Regions from separate parts of the Ruegeria sp. YTSA108 genome, predicted to be linked through region 2. Evidence: riboswitches for the same ligand, from Rfam matches in the RefSeq annotation. Region 2 holds a riboswitch; the other holds the start of a gene.
What was found. A riboswitch is a leader RNA that binds a small molecule or an ion and turns the genes downstream of it on or off. The one in region 2 is predicted to bind cobalamin.
Positions count from the first base shown of each region.

Region 1: it holds a riboswitch for cobalamin, as region 2 does, so the genes downstream of both, AC2FHW_RS09365 (hypothetical protein) here and AC2FHW_RS03290 (CbtB domain-containing protein) in region 2, are expected to answer to the same signal.

Region 1 covers NZ_JBXWND010000005.1:126,152-130,359, forward strand. Annotated here, with positions in the region: gene rsgA (ribosome small subunit-dependent GTPase A) at 1-902, shown strand, start outside; gene AC2FHW_RS09360 (alpha/beta hydrolase family protein) at 927-1,784, opposite strand; cobalamin riboswitch at 1,924-2,143, shown strand; gene AC2FHW_RS09365 (hypothetical protein) at 2,227-2,631, shown strand; gene AC2FHW_RS09370 (protein-tyrosine phosphatase family protein) at 2,633-3,133, opposite strand; gene AC2FHW_RS09375 (DNA polymerase III subunit gamma/tau) at 3,290-4,208, shown strand, end outside.
Region 2 covers NZ_JBXWND010000002.1:54,502-58,709, reverse strand. Annotated here, with positions in the region: gene AC2FHW_RS03305 (cobyrinic acid a,c-diamide synthase CobB) at 1-874, shown strand, start outside; gene cobA (uroporphyrinogen-III C-methyltransferase) at 871-1,599, shown strand; gene cobF (precorrin-6A synthase (deacetylating)) at 1,592-2,335, shown strand; cobalamin riboswitch at 2,379-2,587, shown strand; gene AC2FHW_RS03290 (CbtB domain-containing protein) at 2,625-2,795, shown strand; gene AC2FHW_RS03285 (CbtA family protein) at 2,800-3,498, shown strand; gene AC2FHW_RS03280 (hypothetical protein) at 3,565-4,059, shown strand; gene AC2FHW_RS03275 (DUF1636 family protein) at 4,056-4,208, opposite strand, start outside.

The DNA of each region.
Region 1 (4,208 bases), on a different contig from region 2:
TTGGCGGCACATCTGATCTGACCCCTGACCGATCAACCGGCGAATTTGCGGTTGGCGATTGGGTCCTTGCGGATGATCAAAACCGCATTCGGCATCTTTTGGAGCGCAAAAGCCTCTTGCAACGCCGGGCCGCAGGCACCGGTGCGCAGGTTCAGCTGATCGCGGCGAATGTGGACGTGCTGTATATCGTCAGTTCCTGCAATGCCGATTTCAATCTGGCCCGGCTTGAACGTTATCTGGCACTGGCGCATCAGGCCGGGTGCTATCCGGTTGTTGTCCTGACCAAGGCCGACAGCTGCCCTGACCCAGAGAGCTATGCCAGTCAGGCCAGTTCGCTGGTTCGGTTTCTGACCGTTCTAACCGTCAACGCGCTGGAGGCGTCAGAGATTGATCCGATCCTGTCCTGGTGCCCTGCCGGGCAAACTGCTGCTTTGGTCGGCTCATCCGGTGTCGGCAAAACCACATTGGCGAACGCCATGACTGGTCAGGCCGGGACAACGGCGGGGATCCGCGAGGATGACGCACGGGGTCGCCACACCACGACCCATCGTGCGCTTCACCCGATGCGAAACGGGGGGTGGCTGATTGATACGCCAGGAATGCGCGCCCTGCGTTTGATGGAAGCCCAAGACGGCGTGGATGAGGTTTTCTCAGACCTTCTTGAATTGGCTGCAAGGTGCCGGTTCTCAGATTGCCAGCACCAGGCCGAACCCGGTTGTGCTGTGCAGGAGGCGATTGCCAATGGCGTGCTTGAGCCCGACCGGCTGGCGCGCTGGCACAAGCTTCGGCGCGAAGATCAGAGGAATTCCGAAACCCTCGCGCAGTCACGGGCACGTGACAAAGCCTTTGGCAAAATGGTGCGATCCGTCATGAATGACAAAAAGTCCCGCAGCAGACACTGAGCGTGACAGAAAGGCGCCTCGTTTTCAGGCAATCAACCGGGGCCAAACCGCCCGGTTTCTGCGGGCAAAAGCGCCAATATGACCGATCTCAGGCGCTCCGAATTCATTCGGAGACAACAGATGTCGCCGCGCCTTTGGTCCATACAGATCGGCAAGCCGCCAGACAGCGTCTGGCGGCACCATCTGGTCGTCCTCGAAGGTGAACAGGTCCACCGGCGTATTCGATTGCGCCCATCTCGCTTCGGGCAGAGCGTCACCGATCTGCGGCACATAATTCTGCGGCGCCGTGCACCAGCTACGCCATTGCCAATAGACCGGACCAGGCAAATCGGCACCGATCCCCACCGCTTTGCCCGGCAGATAGCCCAGCGCATTCACTGCCAGACGCCCATGCACATGCCAGAACATCCACGCCAGCCCGCGATAGGGCCAGGGATGGTCGGACAGAGTAACCAGCCCCGAACATACACAGATCATCCGGTCGATCTGATCAATGTCTGGCTGCACCGGCCCCAGCAAGCCGCCAAGGGAATGACCGATGCTCCACTGCAAAGCGTCCGGGAACCGCCTGCGCATCTCAGCCCGTGCGGCGGGCATGTCGACCAAGGCCCAATCCGCCATGGTCACCTCAGAGGTTTTGAGTTTGTCGCGCAGCGAATGCCCGAAATCGCTGTAGTCATAGGTCAGACAGGCCATACCCTGTTCGGCGGCCAGCCAACGGGCAAAATGCTGGTAATATTCGCGCGGCACTGCAGTTGCGCTGTGAATCACCACGGCGACCTTCGGCTCGGTTTCAGGCAGATACAGCCGCGCCGACAGGCTGGCAGAGCCTGAGGCAAAATCAAAGTCCTTAGTCTGGACGCAGGGCGTGGTATCAAGCATGGCGCTTCCGACAAATTCTGAACTACTCGGTTCACTCAACAATCGGCCCGATTTCGGCCACCAGAGTCAAGATTTCATCAAGATGACCAAACGTCCGGTTTGAACCCCAACAGGTGGCTTGACTCGGGGTCTGCATAGCCGCTAGCGATGTGGTGATGGTTCTTGCCCCGGAAATGGGGCGGGATGAAAAGGGAACACGGTGCGGTCTGCCCCGGCGATGCCGGAAAGGGCCAACTCCGCGACTGCCCCCGCAACTGTAAGCGGTGAGCAATGCCGAAATACCACTGGCCCCAGGGCTGGGAAGGTCGGCAAAGCGACGACCCGCAAGTCAGGAGACCTGCCATCGTATCGAAACCGAAACTCGGGCGGGGTGTCCGGGCAGGTCGTCAGCGCGCTGTCAAACCTGATCCTCACCCTTCGTCCTGCGCGCGGAGGGCGCATTATGATCTGGAAGACAAAAACACACGAATTCACCGCAACCGTCTGTCAGAGGACCGGGAAACCCTGCCCCGCCCTTGCCCGAATGGCACGCGCCATGGCCGAGGCGATGGCGACGGCAAGGCCTGCGACATCCAAAACATTCGAGGTCGAAGGTACCAGCGATCTGACCCATTGCACCGAAGGCTGCACGGCCCGTTTTCGGGCCCAATCAGAACAGATCAGGGTCTATTGCGGCACCAGCACAGACACGCCGACAGAAAAGCTGGACGCCTATGGCGACATGATGTTCGGGCCGGAGTTCATCCAGAAATCCGCTGGTTTTCTGTCAGAACCACCCTGTGCGATGCTCGACGTATCGATCCTGCCGCCGCGCAGCGACAGTATTCCGTATCAAGTGTCTGCCTGATTCAGGGAAGGGTTCGGGCCGGCAACCCGGCCCAGTCCTTTTGCGCGTCGGTTTCCACCGCGCAGGGCCGCACTGCACGCAACCGCCGAAGCGCTTGGTCAGGCGCTTCGCCGCATTCCACCATTAGCCGCATCACAACCATCCCCGAGCGTCCGCACCCACCGCGGCAATGCACCAGCACCTTGCCGCCACTGGCAAGGACATGTTGGGCGGCGGCGCTGGCTTGCGGCCAAAGCGCCTCAACCTCAGGCGTGGGGGCGCCGAAATCGGAGACCGGAAGGTGGACCCAGGCAATCCGTTCGCACTGCAGGTCCGCCTCGAATGAACGCGCGCCGGAATGCTGGAACTCATCCAGAGTAGTCATCGAGATGACCAGGTCCGGCGCCCAATCCCGGATTACTGCGAAATCCCCAGCATAATCGCCCGTGACACCCGGCAGTGGGCACAGAGCGATCTGCCCTTTACCCAATCCAAGAGGGTGAATTGCAAAACTCTCCAACACAGCTCCTTTTCCTGCATCACCACATGGGGCTAAAGCCCCTCATGATTTACCGGCTCTGATACAACTTGCCAAAACGAAATTCCTTTTCGCGCGCGGTGGACGCGGACGGCGGGGGTCTCTACGCTGCAAACCTGACACGAATCCAACAGAGCAGACATGACCGACACGCCCAGCCCCGCCTATCAGGTTCTCGCGCGGAAATACCGCCCGGAAACTTTTGCTGACCTCGTCGGTCAGAACGCAATGGTGCGCACGCTGAAAAACGCGTTCGAGGCCGACCGGATTGCGCAAGCCTTCATCATGACTGGCATCCGCGGCACCGGTAAGACGACCACGGCCCGGATCATCGCCAAGGGCATGAACTGCATCGGTCCTGATGGGCAAGGCAAGCCCACGACCGAACCTTGCGGCCAGTGCGAACATTGCGTCGCCATCATGGAAGGCCGCCATGTCGATGTGATGGAGATGGACGCCGCCAGCCGCACCGGCGTAAATGACATTCGCGAAATCATCGACTCGGTGCGCTATCGTGCCGCCAGTGCGCGCTATAAGATCTACATCATCGACGAAGTTCACATGCTTTCGACCAGCGCGTTCAACGCGCTGCTCAAGACGTTGGAAGAACCTCCTGCGCATGTGAAGTTCATCTTTGCCACGACCGAAATCCGCAAAGTCCCGGTGACTGTTCTGTCGCGGTGCCAACGATTTGACCTGCGCCGGATCGAACCCGAGGACATGATTGGCCTGCTCAATAAGATTGCAGCGGCTGAGAAGGCGCAGATCGCGGAGGATGCCCTGGCGCTGATCACCCGCGCGGCCGAAGGGTCGGCGCGCGACGCAACATCGCTGCTGGATCAGGCAATCAGCCATGGGGCCGGTGAAACCAGCGCAGATCAAGTGCGCGCGATGCTGGGTCTGGCCGACCGGGGCCGGGTATTGGACTTGATGGAAATGATCCTGCGAGGGGATGCAGCAAGCGCGCTGACTGAATTGGGCGGGCAATATGCCGAAGGGGCCGATCCGCTATCCGTGCTGCGTGACCTGGCCGAAATCACGCACTGGGTTTCGGTTGTAA
Region 2 (4,208 bases):
TGCCGGGGTAATTTTGAACCGCTGCGCCAGCCCGCGCCACGAGCGTCTGACCCGGTTGGGTATGGAACGTGCAGGCCTGCCGGTTCTGGGCGTTCTGCCACGACGCGGAGACCTGACACTTCCCGAGCGGCACTTAGGTTTGATCCAGGCAGTGGAACATCCCGATCTGGAAAGCGCTATTGTCGGCTATGCTGCGTTCCTGCGTGAACATGTCGATCTGGAGGCGATCAAGCGGGCGGCTTCCTCAAGCCCAGATAGGCCATCGTCAGCCGTGCCGCCGCGCCCTCCGGCGCAGCGGATCGCACTGGCCCGGGATGCTGCGTTTTCGTTCACCTATCCGCATTTGCTGGAAGGCTGGCGCACGGCGGGTGCAGAAATCCTACCGTTTTCACCACTGGCGAATGAAGCCCCTGCCCCGGATGCCGATCTGGTCTGGCTGCCGGGTGGGTATCCCGAGTTGCACGCAGGCACATTGGCCGCCGCCAACACCTTCCAGACTGGGCTGCGCAAACATGCCGAGACAAGACCTGTGCATGGCGAATGCGGGGGCTACATGGCGCTGGGTCAGGCGTTGATCGACAAAGAGGGTGCCCGGCACGAAATGGCGGGCCTTCTGGGCCTTGTGACCTCCTATGAAAAGCGCAAGTTCAACCTGGGTTATCGCAAGGCGGAATTATTGGCCCCAATGGCCGGATTTGCCGAAGGCACAGCGCTACGCGGGCATGAGTTCCACTATTCCTCGATCATCGAACAGCCTGACGCCCCGCTGGCGCGCGTGTTCGACGCCGAAGGCGCGGAAGGCCCGCAAACCGGATCGGTGCGAAACAATGTCACCGGGACATTCTTTCATCTGATCGCCGAGGCCTCGGCATGAGTGGTTTTGTGTCCTTCATCGGTTCAGGCCCCGGCGACCCGGAATTGCTGACGCTGAAGGCGGTGGACCGGATGCAGAAAGCTGATGCGGTGCTGTTTGATGACCTCAGCAGTGGCCCGATCCTGAGCCACGCGCGTGAGGATGCCGATCTGGTTGGGGTCGGCAAACGCGCCGGGCGCCCCTCGCCCAAGCAGGATCACGTCAGCCGCTTGTTGGTCGAATATGCACAAACCGGTCAGCATGTTGTGCGGCTGAAATCCGGTGATGGCGGCATGTTCGGCCGGCTTGAAGAAGAACTGGTGGCCCTGCAAGAGGCCGGGATCGACTATGAAATCATCCCCGGCATCCCCTCGGCGGTAGCGGCGGCGGCAGCGGCGGGCATTCCGCTGACCCGGCGACTGACCGCGCGGCGCGTGCAATTCGTCACCGGCCACGATGTCAGTGGCAAACTGCCCGAAGATCTGAACCTGGCAGCACTGGCTGATCCACAGGCTACGACCGTCGTGTTTATGGGCAAGCGCACCTTTCCCCTTTTGGTTGGCGCCCTGCATTCCCACGGCCTACCGCTGGACACACCTGCTTTGATGGCCGAGTCCGTCTCGACCCCCGAGCAAAAACTGCAACGCTCGACCATCGGTGCCTTGTCGCAGCAGTTGGAAACCGAGATCGGCACCGCCCCGGCCCTGATCCTGTATGGACCTCTGGCAGAGTTCGAAAATGATTGACCTGACGCTGATCGGTATTGGCACCGGCAACCCGGATCATGTGACATTTCAAGGGGCGCAGGCGATCCGTTCGGCGGACCTGATCCTGATCCCCCGCAAGGGCGAAAACAAGGCCGATCTGGCAGGGCTGCGCGAGCAGATCATCGCTCAGGTCGCGGATACTCTTCCGCAAATCGCGTATTTCGACATTCCCAAACGCCGTGCCGATGATGGCTATTTACGCGGAGTGGACGAATGGCACGATGCGATTGCATTGCGCTGGCAGGAGGCCATCGCAGCCCACCCGAAGGCCCGCCATGTGGCGCTGCTGATCTGGGGGGATCCGTCGCTGTATGACAGTTCGCTGCGAATCGCGGCACGTTTGACCCCTCAGCCAGAAACACGGGTGATTCCCGGCATCACCGCGCTGCAAGCGCTGACGGCGGCCCATGCGATTCCGATCAACGAACTGGGCGCGCCCTATATCGTAACAACTGGTCGTCGCATCCGGGAAGAAGGATGGCCGGAAACCGCAGAAAACGTGGCGGTGATGCTGGATGGCGAATGTTCATTCCAAAACCTGGACATGGAAGACTTGGACATTTGGTGGGGCGCATATGTCGGCATGAAAGAGGAAATCCTGATCAAAGGCCCTTTGGCCGAGGTTGCGCAGCAGATTCTAGACCGCCGCGCCCATGCCCGTGCCGACCATGGTTGGATCATGGATATTTATTTGCTGAAAAAGCGCATAATCTGACACAATACGTCGCAAATGATGATTGCACCGCCACAGCTATAGCGGCTAAATGGGGGTGTCTGGTCCTGCCGGAGAAATCCGGATGCTAAGAGGGAATTTGGTGCGACTGCCTCGGTGGTCAACTCCAAAGCCGCCCCCGCGACTGTAAGCGGAGAGCCCCTGTTCAACCAGCCACTCCCGGTTCTCCGGGGGGAAGGCGAACAGAGGCATCGACCCGCAAGCCAGGAGACCTGCCAGGCGCAAAAACGAAACACCGGCCGTCGGGTGCGGCGGCAGAGGAGAATACAAAATGGCAACACAAACGAAAACAGCATCCGCCGCGCGTACAGGCTTTGTTCCGGTCATGTTTGCAGTGGTTCTGGGTCTGGGCCTCATCACGCTGACCGGTCACGTTCAGGCAGCGGCCCTACATGATGCAGCGCATGACGTGCGTCACGCGACCGGCTTCCCCTGCCACTAAGACCGTGTTCAGTCGTATATTGACCAGCGCGTTGTTCGCTGGTGCTGCAGCGGGGCTGATTGCCGCCTTGCTGCAGTTGGTATTTGTGCAACCAGTATTGTTGCATGCCGAGCTTTATGAATCCGGAGAGCTGGTGCATTTCGGGGGCGAGACCGTATCGGCTCATCCCGAGCTGCCGCGCATGTTCTCTGAACTGACGCGTGATGCGCTGAGTGTCATCTTTACCATGCTGACCTATACCGGCTATGCGCTGGTGATGGTTGCGCTGATGTCGGTAGCCGAAGGTCAAGGGCATCAGATTGATGGCCGGACCGGCGTTCTTTGGGGGTTGGCCGGATTTATCGCCTTCCACCTTGCACCAGGTTTCACCCTGGCGCCCGAAGTGCCGGGTGTCGCAGCAGCCGATGTCTATGCACGTCAGGTCTGGTGGTTCGCAACGGTTGCAGCAGCCCTTGTCGCCATGTGGTTGATCGCCTTTGGAGGTAACCTGATCAGCTATGTGATCGCCGCAGTACTTCTGTTGGTGCCACATCTTATCGGTGCACCCGAGCCCGATGTTTTCACCGGCCCTGTGCCGACTGAAATTGGCGCATTGTTCGCGGCACGAGCTTTTGGAATCGGTCTGGTTGCATGGGTTCTGGTTGGCGCGTTCGCTGGCTATTTCTGGCAGAAAGAAGCGCAACCTTCCGAAGCAACGGCCTGATCGCACTTCGAATGAACGCGCCGGGTGTAAACTTGGCGCGTTTCCCTATGTTTTCAAGGAAATACAATGACCCGTTCACTTGCTCTATTCGTGATCGGTCTGGTCTTTGGCGGCGGTGCAGGATTTGTAATTGCTGCTGCAAATGGCGTCACATTTGATGGCCACGACCATTCTGATCCGTCTCTTCACGGAGCCTCACACACTGAGACCATGGCCCACGATCATTCCACGGCCCTGAACCTACCGGCAGGCACAGATGCACCTACACTGGACATCGCTCTGACACAGGATCCTATGTCTGGCTGGAACCTGCATGTCATGCCAAAAAACTTTACCTTCGCACCGCAGAACGCATCGACCGCAGACATGGTGGGCGAAGGGCACGCGCATGTTTACATCAACGGAGAAAAGCTCGCCCGGCTTTACGGCAGTTGGATGCACATTGATCAGTTGCCCAAAGGCGAGGTCGAGGTTTCGGTTTCGCTGAATTCCAACAGCCATAGCCCGCTTTCGGTCGATAACGTGCCGGTTCGTGCTGCGGCTACGGTTCAGGTCGATTAAAGCGCCGGAATACGCGCACGCAAACACATCCGAAGCCGCCCGCAGGGTCGGGCGTCTTCAATCCAGCCCTGCGGGCTGTTCAGGTAAGTACGGCAAGTTTCAGCGATATCCGCAGCATCCGCCGCCACATCGACTCCCGAAAACACATA